3 regions of the Shewanella sp. ISTPL2 genome follow, and region 3 is predicted to be linked to each of the others. Evidence: predicted binding sites of a transcription regulator. Region 3 holds the regulator's gene; each other region holds the start of a gene.
What was found. The regulator NrdR, encoded in region 3, represses ribonucleotide reductase genes. The targets are predictions, from matches to a motif close to AAACACNANATNTNGTGTTT.
Positions count from the first base shown of each region.

Region 1: the regulator NrdR is predicted to act here: its motif matches at 1,499-1,518, upstream of nrdA (class 1a ribonucleoside-diphosphate reductase subunit alpha).
Region 2: the regulator NrdR is predicted to act here: its motif matches at 3,391-3,410, upstream of nrdD (anaerobic ribonucleoside-triphosphate reductase).

Region 1 covers NZ_JAAPAV010000001.1:2,163,785-2,169,062, reverse strand. Annotated here, with positions in the region: gene ubiG (bifunctional 2-polyprenyl-6-hydroxyphenol methylase/3-demethylubiquinol 3-O-methyltransferase UbiG) at 1-496, shown strand, start outside; gene HUB64_RS09575 (HAD family hydrolase) at 498-1,169, shown strand; gene nrdA (class 1a ribonucleoside-diphosphate reductase subunit alpha) at 1,673-3,961, shown strand; gene nrdB (class Ia ribonucleoside-diphosphate reductase subunit beta) at 4,036-5,166, shown strand; gene yfaE (class I ribonucleotide reductase maintenance protein YfaE) at 5,205-5,278, shown strand, end outside.
Region 2 covers NZ_JAAPAV010000001.1:1,110,115-1,115,392, forward strand. Annotated here, with positions in the region: gene rssA (patatin-like phospholipase RssA) at 1-590, shown strand, start outside; gene HUB64_RS04965 (NADP-dependent oxidoreductase) at 726-1,736, opposite strand; gene HUB64_RS04970 (MarR family transcriptional regulator) at 1,883-2,371, shown strand; gene HUB64_RS04975 (hypothetical protein) at 2,491-3,180, shown strand; gene nrdD (anaerobic ribonucleoside-triphosphate reductase) at 3,442-5,278, shown strand, end outside.
Region 3 covers NZ_JAAPAV010000001.1:4,094,705-4,099,982, forward strand. Annotated here, with positions in the region: gene ettA (energy-dependent translational throttle protein EttA) at 1-1,248, opposite strand, end outside; gene glyA (serine hydroxymethyltransferase) at 1,438-2,691, shown strand; gene nrdR (transcriptional regulator NrdR) at 2,980-3,429, shown strand; gene ribD (bifunctional diaminohydroxyphosphoribosylaminopyrimidine deaminase/5-amino-6-(5-phosphoribosylamino)uracil reductase RibD) at 3,549-4,703, shown strand; gene HUB64_RS18055 (riboflavin synthase) at 4,715-5,278, shown strand, end outside.

The DNA of each region.
Region 1 (5,278 bases), 1.9 Mb from region 3:
CGGCGCCGAGGTTGATGGCTTAGATATGGGTGATGAGCCCTTAGAAGTCGCCCGCCTACATGCCCTCGAAACGGGCGTGAGCATTAATTATGTAAAAAATACTGCCGAGGCCCACAGCCAAGATCATCAAGCCTATTACGATGTGGTGACCTGCATGGAAATGCTCGAACATGTACCCGATCCACAATCTGTGATTAAAGCATGCTGTGACATGGTCAAACCCGGTGGTCATGTGTTTTTCTCCACCATCAACCGCAACATTAAATCCTACGTGCACACCATTTTAGGTGCGGAATATTTGCTAAAAATGCTGCCAGTTGGCACCCACGAGCATAAAAAATTCATTAAGCCTTCGGAGCTGATTGAGCTAGTAGATAATACCGATCTTATCTGTACCGATGCCTTAGGGGTAAGCTACAACCCATTGACGGGCATTTTTAAGTACACGCCTAAGGTTGATGTGAATTACATGATAGCGACGCGTAAGGTTGATTAATATGAGTCTGGCACAGATCAAAGGCGTACTGTTCGATCTCGACGGCACCTTAGCGGATACCGCGCCGGATCTGGTGCAAGCCCTCAATTTAAGTCTTCAAGATGTCGGCATCGCCGCGCAGCCGTTAGCGGCCATGCGCTACGCCGCATCCCACGGCAGTTTTGCCTTAGTCGATGCCGCGATCCCTGATGCGGCAGAAGATCTTCGGTCTCAAGTTCAGCAAGGGCTACTCGCCCACTATCAGCGTATAAATGGCGATCACTGTGCGCTATTCACAGGCATAGCGGCATTACTCGACTGGCTCGAGTTAACTCAGCTGCCGTTTGGGGTGATCACCAACAAGCCTGCGCGCTTTACCCGTCCCTTATTGCGAAAACTGAATTTACACTTGCGTATGCCCGTTATCATTAGTGGCGATTCTACAAAACACCCAAAACCCCACACTGCACCTATGCTGTTAGGCGCACAACAGCTGAACTGTGCTCCAGAACACATTTTGTATCTTGGGGATGCCGAGCGAGATTTGCTCGCGGCCAAGGCTGCTGGCATGTTAGGCGGCGTGGCCCTATGGGGTTATCTGGGCGTGAACGACAAGCCGTTGCAATGGCCTGCGCACGCGCATTTTGCGAGCCCAACTGAGCTACATCAAGCACTAATCGAAGCATTGGCTTAACAACATCAACCAAAAACAGCGCCTACAATGCTCACGAATAAGGCATCCAATACGTAACTTCACTGACGGACATCAGTGTGTCAGCATACTATTTATGACCCACGGAAAAAGTCAGGCGCATAAAAGATCGGCACTCGTGAGCGATCGCGATCTAAAGAAAAAGATCGCCTAAAAATCCCCCATGAGTGTGACACGCTAACCTGAAATTGAGCTTCAAGGTTAGTCGTTACTAACGCAAAATTTTATCCTCACGTTATCCACAAGATGTCCCCTGAATTCAGACTTGCAAATAGGGGCAAACCTCACTATCTTGTATCCCATATAATTTAAAACACCATATCTTGTGTGTAGGTAACAATCAGACACACTAGAAGCTCGCCGCTTAATTGACTCGTTTGTAACCAGTCAGCTGTATTTAAGGGACGATTATTGATTGTTTTACAAGGATACGTACGGTGATTTTGCTCACCTAAATACATATAAGAACCAAGGCCTATCTCCAAATGAATAGCACTATGACAGTCACAAAACGCTGTGGCGATCGTGAGAATATCGATCTCGAAAAAATACACCGCGTAATTACTTGGGCAGCCAAGGGATTAAAAAACGTTTCTGTTTCGGAAGTTGAACTTCGCTCGCACCTACAGTTTTTCGATGGCATCCCAACCGAAGCTATCCATGAAACCATTATCAAGGCTGCAGCGGATTTAATTTCTCCAGAATCACCGGACTATCAGTTCCTCGCTGCCCGTTTAGCGGTGTTTCATTTGCGTAAGAAGGCCTTCGGTCAGTTTGAGCCGCCCGCATTGTATGCTCACGTGACTAAGTTGGTTGAGCTAGGTAAATACGATCAACACATTTTAAGAGATTACACTCGCGAAGAGCTGGATGTGATGGATACCTATATCGACCATTGGCGCGATATGGACTTCTCTTATGCAGCGGTAAAACAGCTTGAAGGCAAATATTTAGTTCAAAACCGTGTGACCCACGAAATCTATGAGAGCGCGCAGTTCCTTTACATTTTGGTTGCTGCTTGCTTGTTTGCCCGTTATCCAAAAGAGACGCGCCTGAAATACGTTAAAGATTTCTATGACGCGGTATCAACTTTTAAACTGTCGCTGCCAACGCCAATTATGGCCGGTGTGCGCACCCCAACGCGTCAGTTTAGCTCTTGCGTACTGATCGAATGTGGTGACAGCTTAGATTCAATCAACGCGACCGCTTCGTCTATCGTGAAATACGTCAGCCAACGTGCGGGTATCGGTATTAACGCCGGTCGTATTCGCGCCTTAGGTAGCCCAATCCGTGGTGGTGAAGCCTTCCACACAGGTTGTTTACCTTTCTATAAGTATTTCCAAACCGCAGTGAAGTCGTGTTCTCAAGGCGGCGTGCGTGGCGGTGCTGCGACCCTGTTCTACCCTATTTGGCACTTAGAAGTCGAATCTCTGCTGGTATTGAAAAATAACCGCGGCGTCGAAGACAACCGTATCCGTCATTTAGACTACGGTGTGCAGCTGAACAAAGTCATGTATCAACGTCTGATCAAAGGCGAAAACATTAGTTTATTTAGCCCATCTGACGTACCTGGCTTGTACGATGCTTTCTTTGAAGATCAAAACGAATTCGAACGTTTATATGTGCAATATGAGCAAGACAGCAGCATTCGTAAGAAAACGATAAAAGCAGTTGAGCTGTTTTCACTGATGATGCAAGAGCGCGCTTCAACGGGCCGTATCTACATTCAGAACGTGGATCACTGCAACACTCACAGCCCGTTCGATTCAAAAGTCGCGCCGATCAGACAGTCTAACCTGTGTCTTGAAATCGCCCTGCCGACTAAACCATTGAACAACATCGATGATCCTGAAGGTGAAATCGCGCTTTGTACGCTGTCAGCACTTAACTTAGGTTCTATCAAAGAGTTATCTGATATTGAGCCATTAGCCGACCTCGCCGTACGCGCACTGGATAATCTATTGGATTATCAAGATTACCCTATCAAGGCCGCGCAAATCGCCTCGATGAATCGCCGTACCTTAGGCATAGGCGTGATCAACTTCGCTAACTATTTAGCGAAAAACGGCATGAAGTATTCTGATGGTAGCGCGAACGCTTTAACCCACAGAACCTTCGAAGCGATTCAGTACTATTTACTGAAAGCCTCAATGAACTTGGCCAAAGAGCAAGGTGCGTGTCCGTTATTCCACGAGACCACTTACTCTCAAGGTATTTTGCCAATCGATACCTACAAACGTGACTTGGATAAAATTTGTGCCGAACCATTGCACTTAGACTGGGAATCACTGCGTAGCGATATCAAGGAATATGGCCTGCGTAACTCAACGCTATCGGCATTAATGCCATCAGAAACCTCGTCGCAAATCTCCAATGCGACCAATGGTATTGAGCCACCACGTGGCCTTATCAGCGTGAAATCGAGCAAAGACGGTCAGCTAAAACAAGTGGTACCCGATTTCGATACACTGAAAGATAGCTATGAATTGCTGTGGAAAATGCCAAGCAACGACGGTTACTTACAGCTAGTGGGTATTATGCAGAAGTTCGTTGACCAAGCGATTTCGGCTAACACTAACTACGATCCTTCACGTTTTGAAGGCCGTAAAGTACCCATGCAAACCCTGCTGAAAGATTTGCTCAATGCTTACAAGTTAGGTGTTAAAACGCTTTACTACCATAACACTCGCGATGGTGCGTCGGATTCACACGATGACATCACCAATTTAGAGAAAGAAGATGACGGTTGCGCCGGCGGCGCATGTAAAATCTAGTCTTTAACTTTAACGTTAACGGTTTTATAGGGATCCCTATTTAGTGGATCCCTATCCATTGGAAAAATAGCACCATGGCCTACTCTACCTTCTGTCAAACACCCAACGATGCCACCCGTGAACCTATGTTTTTAGGTCAATCGGTCAACGTGGCGCGTTACGATCAACAAAAATATGAAGTGTTCGAAAAACTGATAGAAAAGCAGTTATCTTTCTTTTGGCGCCCGGAAGAAGTAGACGTCAGTCGCGATAAGATTGACTACGGTGCATTGCCTGATCATGAAAAACACATCTTTATTTCGAACCTGAAATACCAAACCCTACTCGACTCGATTCAAGGCCGCTCGCCCAATGTGGCCTTTTTGCCGCTGGTGTCACTGCCTGAATTAGAAACCTGGATTGAGACTTGGTCTTTCTCTGAGACGATTCACTCGCGCTCATACACCCACATCATTCGCAATATCGTTAACGATCCTTCAGTGATCTTTGACGATATCGTCGTGAACAAAGAAATCTTAAGCCGTGCGACCGATATCGCAGCTTATTACGATCATTTGATCCAACTGACTCAGATATTCCATTTACTCGGTGCAGGAACCCATGTTATCGATGGCAAAGAAGTCATAGTCAACACCCGCACCCTGAAAAAAGCCTTGTACCTGTGCATGATGTCAGTCAACGCCCTAGAAGCTATTCGTTTCTATGTTAGCTTTGCGTGCTCATTTGCCTTTGCTGAACGTAAGCTCATGGAAGGTAACGCGAAAATCATTCGCTTAATCGCCCGTGATGAAGCCTTACACTTAAACAGCACTCAGCATATTTTAAGCATCATGCAAGGCGGTAAAGACGATCCAGAAATGGGTGAAATTGCTGCAGAATGCCAACAGGAAGCTTTCGATTTATTCTTCAAAGCCGCAGAGCAAGAAAAAGAATGGGCCAAATACCTGTTCAAAGACGGCTCTATGATAGGTTTGAATGAACAGATCCTGTGCCAATACGTTGAGTTTATTACTAATCAACGCATGAAGTCGGTGAATCTACCGCAACCATACCCAGAAATTACCAATCCATTACCTTGGATGAAAAACTGGTTAGAAAGCGATGCAGTGCAAGTTGCACCACAGGAAGTTGAAGTCTCTTCATACCTTGTCGGCCAAATCGACTCCGCGGTTGATGGTGATGAATTCCTCGACTTCGATCTATAAGACACTTAAAAGTGACGTTACAAAATGGCATTAAAACAGTGACATCAAAAAAACGGCCACAAAATCTGTTTGCGAAGGCGCCAATCGTGCGCCTTCAAGGTCAACCTGTGTT
Region 2 (5,278 bases), 3.0 Mb from region 3:
ACTCTGGTCAGGAAATTTGGTTTACTGAAGGGGATTTACGGCAAGCGGTACGGGCCTCTTGCTCCATGCCGGGGATTTTAGCCCCTGTCAGACAAGGAGAACGCTGGTTAGTCGATGGCGCTGTGGTGAATCCTGTTCCTGTTTCGGTTAGCCGTGCCATGGGCGTTGATGTAGTGATTGCAGTGGATTTATATGGTTATCATTCTGGGCGTATCCAAGTGTTACCCGTGAATATGACCAGCCAAAGGACTGTCCAAGCTGAAATGGATATGCCAGCGCGACAAGAAACGGGCTTTATGGATTTATTTGCCCGTGGCCGAGATTATGTCAGTAACCTAACCGATAAGTTTTCGCTCGGCACTAAATCGAATCCGGGGATGATTGCTGTGATGTCGCAATCTATGGGTATTTTAGAGCAAAGACATAAGCGGGCGCGGTTGATGGGCGATCCACCAGATATTTGTATTGTGCCAGAGGTGGGAAATATCGGCACTATGGAGTTTCACCGTGCTGATGAGGCGATTGCCGCCGGCGAAGCTGCGGTGGAGAAAGTCGCCCACTTGATTGAAGCTGCGCTCTGGAAAGGCTGATGATGCAAAATGTAGAGTCAAAAGCTTTCATATAGATAGTGTTTGATTGCAAGATAAACAAAAGTCGGTATCACTTTCGCGATACCGACTATTTGCTATCTCATATTGAGATGTTTATACCGCTTTGTTGGTGACTTAGGCTAGTTTTACCAACATTTTACCGCGATTCTTACCTTCAAATAGACCGATAAAAGCATCAGGTGCTTGTTCAAGCCCTTGATAAATTGTTTGTTCTGCTTTGACTTTGTCTTCCGCTAACCATTGAGCCATTTTTGCGGTGAACTCAGGATAATGCGCCCAATGTTCGGATACGATAAAACCTTCTAACTTGAGTTTTCGCATTACAATTAGGGCTAAGTTGTCAGGGCCAGGTGTTGGAGTTGTGTTGTTATATTGCGAAATCATACCGCAAACAGCGATACGTCCATGATCTTTCATATTGCTCAGCGCTGCGGCTAAATGCTCGCCACCGACGTTCTCAAAATACACGTCAATTCCTTCTGGGGCGGCTTTTGTCAACGCTTGGGTGAGATTGCCACAAGTTTTGTAATTGATGACCGCATCAACACCATAACTTTTTAATAATTCAGCTTTTTCATCTGAACCGACAGAGGCTATTACACGAGCACCTATTAGTTTACCAATTTGGCAGGCTACGCTACCTACTGCGCCAGAGGCGGCGGAAACGAACAGTGTCTCACCCGCTTTTAAATCTGTAATGCGAGTCAGTCCTGTCCAAGCTGTCATGCCTGGCATTCCGAGTACGCCGAGGAAATGTGAATTATCAAGCGTAGTTAGTGGTAAAGCTGTCAGTCCTGCGGTATCTGTGACTGCGTGTTCACGCCAACCTAGCATGCTGCTGACTTTAGTACCAACCGGGAACTCGGTGTTTTTTGACGCGATAACTTCACCAATCGCACCGCCTTCTAAGACTTGATTTAAGGCGAAGGGCGGAACATAACTCTTGCGATCAACCATGCGCCCGCGCATGTAAGGGTCAACCGACATCCATAGATTTTTAATCAGCACTTGTCCATCAGCGAGCGGTGCTAACGCTTTATTTACTAAAGTAAAGTTCTGTGCTGTAGGCATGCCTTCTGGGCGACTAGCTAGATGGATTTCACGGGTTTCAGTCATACTCTTCATAAAAACTCACCTTTTGTTTGTGCGCAAACTAATGATGTTAACTCTACGTGGCTTTAAGATTGAATGCAAATAGTTTGCGCGCAAACTAGATGGGGTGGCGCAGATCGGATAAGATAGCGTTATGTTTAAATGACAGGCGCTTAAACGTGCAGAATTGCTTACCTCAACATGAGCTAGACGCTACAAAACAGACTCATAGCCAAGCTTCTAGCGATCCACTCTGTTTATCCGATAATGTTTGTTTCGCGTTATATTCTGCGAGCAATGCATTAGTGCGTGCTTATCGGCCTCTACTCGAGGCATACGAGTTAACTTTCCCTCAATATTTAGTGATGCAAACCCTGTGGCGTCAAAACAGCTGCAGCCAAACCCAACTATCAATGGCGACTAAACTCGATATGGGAACCCTAACGCCAATCGTCAAGCGGTTAGAGTTGAAGGGGTTGATTACGCGATTAGCCTGCGTTGAAGATGAGCGGAAAAAGCTGATCACTCTGACAAGTCAAGGAGAGGGTATCAGGCACGAAGCTCTTGCCTTGAAGCAAACCTTGCTTGATAAAGTGCAGATGGACGCTGAGGCACTCGATTTACTAAGGCGGCAATGTCTTGCCTTGATCGAAGACATACAGTCCTAGATATAAGTTAGTTTATGCATAGTGATGCTATTAACTCAGGGGTTGCACTGATTAATACTTGATTGGCTTAGTTTTTGCTTTAAAACCGTCATTGAGTCTTAGACGCCGAATTTTTGACGATGAATTCTATTTTAAATGCCTTTAATCTTAATCGCAGCAGTGCCAGTATCGCCGATGCCTATGGTGCCAATAGCCAAAAGACGAGCACGGCTAAAACCGATACTACGACAGAAACAAATAAAACGCAGACGGATGCTACCAAACCCGATAACGGTAAAACCGATGAGATAGCGCTGTCGCCAAGGGCGCAACGCGCACAGAAAATTCAATCGATGGCGAAGGATTTTTTTGCCGATGGTCAATTTGGCGTCGCCGATATTCCCGCATTGGTGTCGCGCTTACAAAAAGATGGCATTTTATCGGATGTGCAACTCGAGCGTTTATCGAAAAACGGTATTACAGTGCCGAGCACAACAACGCCGACTAAACAATCGTTGCAAGATTTTTTAGATGATGAAATAAAATCATTAGCTAAAAAATCACCTAATAATCCTCTTATCAATACCTTAGTTGATGCTAAGAACGTCTTAACCAATATGGATGATGCTCAGTCGCCGGTGCTAGCCCAGAAGGCCACGAAAGTCCTTAGCCAATTGACGGATTATTTGAATTCTGAACCTCCGCTTACGGATGCTCAAAAGCAGCAGTGGCAGGGGCTAAAATCTATGATGCAACTCGCTTCATCTATGGGGGCGCATCAATCTGCATCGGGCCAACTCAGTAGTTATCTTGCGCTTGCTAAACGTTAATTCACATCCATAGTGCGTGATAAACACAAATTGTCACGCATTCAACTAGCTGGGTTTAATCAGCAGGTCAAGGCGCAATTTTCAGATAATTGGGCCTAGCTGCAGTTCTTGTTTGTTCTTTTATTTCATCCTAAAAACTATGATCTGGATCATGGACTCCTTACCGTCATTGTAGCCTAATGCTCTACATATTGTGTTTTGTGCTTTTAAAATCACTAGATGTAGTGTTAATTTTTAGGCGAGATGGAGAGGAACTGAACAATGCCAGTCGTAATTAAGCGTGATGGTTGCCGCACACCTTTTGATGAAACAAGGATAAGGGATGCAGTGAATGCCGCTGCAAACTCAGTTGGAATAGAGGATGGCGACTATGCAGCGACAGTGGCAGCGTGTATCAGTCAGAGCGTCGCGCCATTAGCTGAAGTCGATATCCACCATCTACAAGATGCGGTTGAGAATTTACTGATGGAAGGGCCGTACAAGTCCCTTGCGCGGGTGTATATCGAATACCGTCACGACAGAGATGTGTGCCGTGAAGCGACCAGTAAACTCAACCTCGAAATCCGTGGTTTAGTTGAGCAAAGCAATGCGGCTTTACTCAATGAAAATGCTAATAAAGATTCAAAAGTCATTCCTACTCAGCGGGATTTACTCGCGGGCATAGTCGCGAAACATTACGCCAAGAGTCATATTTTGCCAAAGGATGTGGTCGCTGCCCATGAAGCGGGCGAGATCCATTACCACGACCTAGATTACTCGCCGTTTTTCCCGATGTTTAACTGCATGTTGATTGATTTAGCTGGCATGTTGACCCACGGCTTTAAAATGGGTAATGCCGAAATTGAAACCCCTAAGTCTATTTCAACAGCGACAGCTGTGACCGCGCAGATCATTGCCCAAGTGGCGAGTCATATCTATGGCGGCACAACTATCAACCGTATCGATGAAGTGTTAGCGCCATTTGTCGCTAAGAGCTACGACAAGCATTACCAAATTGCCCTGAATTGGAAGATCACCGATGCCAAAGCCTTTGCTACGGCACAAACTGAAAAAGAATGTCACGATGCATTCCAGTCTTTGGAATATGAGGTCAATACTTTACACACTGCCAATGGCCAAACACCGTTCGTGACCTTTGGGTTTGGTTTAGGCACGTCATGGGAATCACGCTTAATTCAGCAATCAATGCTCAAAGTGCGGATGGCGGGATTGGGTAAAAATCGCAAGACTGCAGTATTCCCTAAGCTAGTGTTTGCGATTCGCGATGGTATTAATCATAAAGCGGGCGATTGCAATTACGATGTAAAACAGATGGCGCTCAAATGCGCGACAATGCGCATGTATCCCGACATTCTCAACTACGAGCAAGTCGAGAAAGTGACCGGTTCATTTAAAACCCCAATGGGCTGCCGTAGCTTTTTAGGCACCTATGAAGAAAATGGCGAGCTTGTGCATGAAGGGCGCAATAATTTGGGAGTGGTCAGTTTAAACCTGCCGCGGATTGCCTTAGAAGCCAATGGCGATGAGACTGAATTTTATCGTATTTTAGATGACAGATTAGTATTAGCCCGTAAAGCGTTGGATACCCGTATTGAGCGACTGAATGGTGTTAAAGCCCGCGTGGCACCTATCCTTTATATGGAAGGCGCCTGTGGTGTACGCTTGCGCGCTGATGATGATGTGGCGCAAATCTTTAAAAATGGCCGCGCTTCGATTTCACTCGGTTACATTGGCCTGCATGAAACCATGAATGCACTCTATGGCACCCAAACCCATGTATTTGACGATGCACAATTAAGGGACAAAGCCGTCGCTATTGTAGCTTATCTTAAAGCGGCTACCGATGCGTGGAAGGCCGAAACAGGTTATGGCTTTAGTCTGTATAGCACGCCAAGTGAGAGTCTCTGCAGCCGTTTTTGTAAACTGGATGCGAAGCAATTTGGGCTAGTCACAGGGGTGACAGATAAGGGCTATTACACCAATAGTTTTCACCTCGATGTGGAAAAAAGTGTTAACCCTTACGATAAAATTGATTTTGAACAGCCATATCCCGCTATCGCGAACGGTGGTTTTATTTGTTACGGTGAATATCCCAATA
Region 3 (5,278 bases):
ACGCATGATGTCTTGACCACCGGAGATTTCTTCCCAAATGGTGTTCTTATCATTCATCGAATCGCGGAACTGCTCAACCGATGCCAATTGCACTGTTTCACCCAGCTCAATGCTGCCGCTGTCAGGCGTTTCAGTGCCGGATAACATGCGGAACAGCGTCGATTTACCCGCGCCGTTGGCACCGATAATGCCGACGATCGCGCCCTTAGGCACAGAGAACGACAGGTTGTCGATCAATACGCGGTCACCGTAAGACTTGGTCAGGTTATTCACTTCAATAACCTTGTCGCCTAAACGTGGTCCGGGCGGAATAAACAGCTCGTTGGTTTCGTTACGTTTTTGGTAATCGTTAGTGTTCAGCTCTTCAAAGCGCGCCATACGGGCTTTGCCCTTAGACTGACGGCCTTTCGCACCTTGGCGTACCCATTCCAATTCCTTTGCAATGGTTTTTTGACGGGCGCTTTCGGTAGCCGATTCTTGCTTCAGACGGGCATCTTTCTGCTCAAGCCATGAAGAATAGTTACCTTCCCACGGAATACCTTCACCGCGGTCGAGTTCTAAAATCCAGCCAGCAGCATTGTCGAGGAAGTAACGGTCATGGGTAATCGCGACCACAGTACCAGCATATTCCTGCAGGAAGTGCTCAAGCCACGCCACAGATTCAGCATCCAAGTGGTTGGTCGGTTCGTCCAGTAACAGCATTTCTGGTTTTTCAAGCAGCAAGCGACAAATCGCCACGCGGCGACGTTCACCACCGGATAATACTTCGATTTTCTCATCCCAATCTGGCAGACGCAGGGCGTTGGCGGCGCGCTCAAGGACGTACTCTAAGTTATGGGCATCTTGGGCTTGGATAATGGCTTCGAGTTCGCCTTGCTCTTTTGCAAGGGCGTCGAAATCGGCATCCGGCTCGGCGTAGGCGGCATAAACGGCATCGAGGCGAGTCAGGGCATTTTTTGCCTCTGCTACCGCTTCTTCAATCGCTTCACGCACGGTTTGATTCGGATCGAGTTTAGGTTCCTGCGGCAGGTAACCGATTTTCAATCCCGGCATTGGGCGCGCTTCGCCTTCAATTTCGGTGTCGATACCCGCCATAATGCGCAGTAGTGTCGACTTACCTGAACCGTTGAGGCCGAGTACGCCAATTTTGGCGCCGGGGAAAAAGCTTAAAGAAATATCTTTAAGGATCTGCTTCTTAGGCGGAACAATTTTACCCACCCGCAGCATGCTGTAAACAAACTGAGCCATTTTTCTCTATCTTAAGTGACTAATGATGCGGCTAATTCTACTCGATTGCGCGCCGAACTCAACTCGACAATGAGCCAAGTTCAAGCACTCTCTGCAGGAATTTCATGTTTCAAATACTGGGATTGTGACCGCGTTCCGAGTAGAATACCGCGCAACCCTACCTATAAGAATTGGCAGCTGGAGTAAGCAATGCTGAAAAAAGATATGAATATCGCAGATTATGATCCGGAACTGTTTAACGCAATTCAGAATGAAACTCTGCGTCAAGAAGAGCATATTGAGCTGATTGCTTCTGAAAACTACACCAGTCCACGCGTGATGGAAGCGCAAGGTTCACAGTTAACCAATAAGTACGCTGAAGGCTATCCAGGCAAGCGTTACTACGGTGGTTGTGAGTATGTGGACGTAGTTGAAACCTTAGCGATTGAACGTGCTAAACAACTGTTTGGCGCAACTTACGCTAACGTACAACCTCATTCAGGTTCACAGGCAAACAGCGCGGTTTACATGGCATTGTTAAAACCTGGCGATACCGTACTGGGCATGAACTTAGCCCACGGTGGTCACTTGACCCACGGTTCACCCGTTAACTTCTCTGGCAAACTGTACAACATCATTCCTTACGGTATCGACGAGTCTGGCAAAATCGACTACGACGAAATGGAACGTATTGCCTTAGAACATAAGCCTAAGATGATGATCGGTGGTTTCTCCGCCTATTCAGGTATCGTTGATTGGGCAAAAATGCGTGAAATCGCAGACAAAATCGGTGCTTATTTATTTGTCGACATGGCGCATGTTGCCGGTCTTATTGCTGCGGGCGTTTATCCAAACCCAGTACCACACGCGCATGTTGTGACATCTACGACCCACAAAACCTTAGCGGGTCCCCGTGGTGGCGTGATCTTATCTGCTGCTGACGATGAAGACTTGTACAAAAAGTTGAACTCTGCGGTATTCCCAGGCGGTCAAGGTGGCCCATTGATGCACGTTATCGCCGGTAAAGCGGTGGCGTTCAAAGAAGCCCTAGAGCCAGAATTTAAAGTTTACCAACAGCAAGTGGTTAACAACGCTAAAGCTATGGTTGAAGTGTTCCTTGAGCGCGGTTACAAAATCGTCTCTGGCGGAACCAGCAACCACTTAATGCTAGTTGACCTGATTGGTCGTGACTTAACGGGTAAAGAAGCCGATGCCGCCTTAGGTAGCGCTAACATTACCGTGAACAAAAACTCAGTGCCAAATGATCCACGTTCACCCTTTGTGACCTCAGGTGTGCGTATCGGTACGCCAGCGATTACGCGCCGCGGCTTTAAAGAAGCGGAATCGAAAGAGCTGACTGGCTGGATTTGTGACATCCTTGATGATGCGAACAATCCTGCTGTGATTGAACGTGTGAAGGGCCAAGTATTGGCACTTTGCGCACGTTTCCCTGTTTACGGCTAATTTGCCTATGCATCTACGCTTAGTAGATGAAGGGCCGAGATTGACCGCCGACTGACTTGATACTTATCACATCAGGTATTTAGCATCAGGCACTTAACATCAAGTAGTTAACATTAGGTTGTTAAGCTCAGGTAGTTAACCTCAGCCCATAAATAGGATAAAATCCCATGGCCGCATCTTGCGGCCATTTTTATTGGTAAAATCTTAGGCTTAAATCCATTGCGTTTGACTGAGATTTAACAGGTAAAGCCATTAACGCTTTACCACCATTCACTGGCAGGAGGCTCAATGCATTGTCCATTTTGTAGCGCGACAGATACTAAAGTCATCGATTCCCGATTAGTGGCAGAAGGCCACCAAGTGCGCCGTCGCCGAGAATGCACCGAATGTCATGAAAGATTTACCACCTTCGAAGGCGCCGAATTAGTTATGCCTAGGGTGATTAAGCGCGATGGTTCACGCCAACCCTTTGATGAAGAAAAACTCCAAGGTGGCATGTTGCGCGCCGTTGAAAAACGCCCCGTATCTATGGATGAAATAGAGCAAGCACTCAGCAAAATCAAGTCTACTCTGCGCGCCACTGGCGAGCGGGAAGTGCCGTCAGAAATGGTGGGTAACTTAATGATGGAGCAATTGATGAGCCTAGATAAAGTCGCCTACATTCGTTTCGCTTCTGTGTACCGCGCCTTTGAAGACGTGTCTGAATTTGGCGAAGCCATCGCCAAGCTGCAAAAGTAGTCATTGAGTTTTGTCGCCGACAAGGCAGACGTGTACGAGCGATTGGCGTGAAAGCACAAATTTAAAAGACAGGTTTGTAAGACTGGTGAAAGCCGAAACCTTTAACAACAGGGTTGAACATGAGCTTGAACATAAGTTGGTCCGTACTCGATACCCAAATGATGAGCCGCGCGATTCAATTGGCGCGCAAAGGCTTTTACACCACGAGGCCCAATCCCAGTGTGGGCTGCGTTATCGTTAAAGATAATCAAATCATCGGTGAAGGTTATCATCAAAAAGCGGGTGAACCCCACGCCGAAGTGCATGCGCTACGTATGGCTGGCGAACGCGCCCGTGGCGCAACGGCCTATGTCACTTTAGAGCCCTGCAGCCATTATGGGCGCACGCCGCCCTGCGCCTTGGCACTGATCAATATTGGCGTTAAACGTGTAGTAGTGGCGGTGGAAGATCCTAATCCGCAAGTGGGTGGTCGTGGCATTCAAATGTTGCGTGACGCCGGCATTGAAGTGGATGTGGGATTACACCGCGATGAAGCCTATGCCTTGAATTTAGGCTTTATGAAGCGCATGGAATCGGGTTTACCCAGAGTTACGGTAAAATTAGCCGCGAGTCTCGATGGTAAAACCGCGCTGTCTAACGGTGTGTCTAAATGGATAACTGGTCCAGAATCTCGCCGCGACGTGCAGCGATTACGTTTACGTTCTTGTGCACTGGTCACGGGAATTGAAACCATACTGGCGGACGATCCCTCACTCAATGTGCGTTATCAGGAACTTGGCAGCTTAAAAGACCGTCTAACCGAAGCGCAATTACTGCAGCCATTAAGAGTGATACTCGACAGCCGCGCCCGTTTGCCGTTATCGGCCGCCTGCTTGGCTATCGTATCGCCCATACTCTTGGTCTCTACCGTGGCTTATTCCGCAGAGTTTCAAGCACAATTGCCCTCCCATGTGAGTTGCCTCGTGTTACCTGCAATTGCAGGTCGCGTCTCATTGCCTGAACTATTAAGCTATTTAGGCCAAAGCTGTAATCACGTGCTGGTGGAAGCGGGTGCAACCTTAGCGGGCGCATTTTTAGCGCAGGGGCTGGCCGATGAGTTAGTGCTATATCAAGCGATGAAAATCCTCGGTGGGCATGGGCGTAATCTGCTGCAATTGCCCGATTATCAAACCATGGCACACATTCCTGCACTCACGTTGGTCGATGAGCGCAAAATAGGGCCAGATACCCGTTTAATCTTGAGCGTTAAGCTTGATACTTCTTTATTTAATTAAGTGAGTTAACCATGTTTACTGGGATTATTGAAGCCGTTGGCACCCTGCGCAAACTGGAGCGTAAAGGCGATGATATTCGTCTTACCGTGGCGAGCGGCAAACTGGATTTAAACGATGTACGTCTAGGCGACAGTATTGCTACCAACGGTGTGTGCTTAACGGTTGTGCAGCAATTAGCCGACAGTTATGTGGCTGATGTCTCTGCCGAAACCGTGAGTCTAACCGGCTTTGCTCACTACAAAGTGGGCACTAAGGTGAATCTTGAAAAGGCCGTCACCCCAACCACACGCTTAGGCGGCCACATGGTCAGTGGCCATGTGGACGGTATGGCAACGGTTGAGCAACGCTTAGTGCGTGGTCAAGCCATTGAATTTTGGTTAGCCGCACCCGTAGAGCTTGGGCGTTATATTGCCCATAAAGGTTCCATCACCATTGATGGTGTGAGTCTGACGGTTAACGAAGTGGACGGCAGTCGATTCCGCTTGACCATAGTGCCGCATACCGCAGGTGAAACCACGTTAATCGACCTGCAAGCGGGCGATAAGGTGAATATCGAAGTGGATTTAATCGCCCGT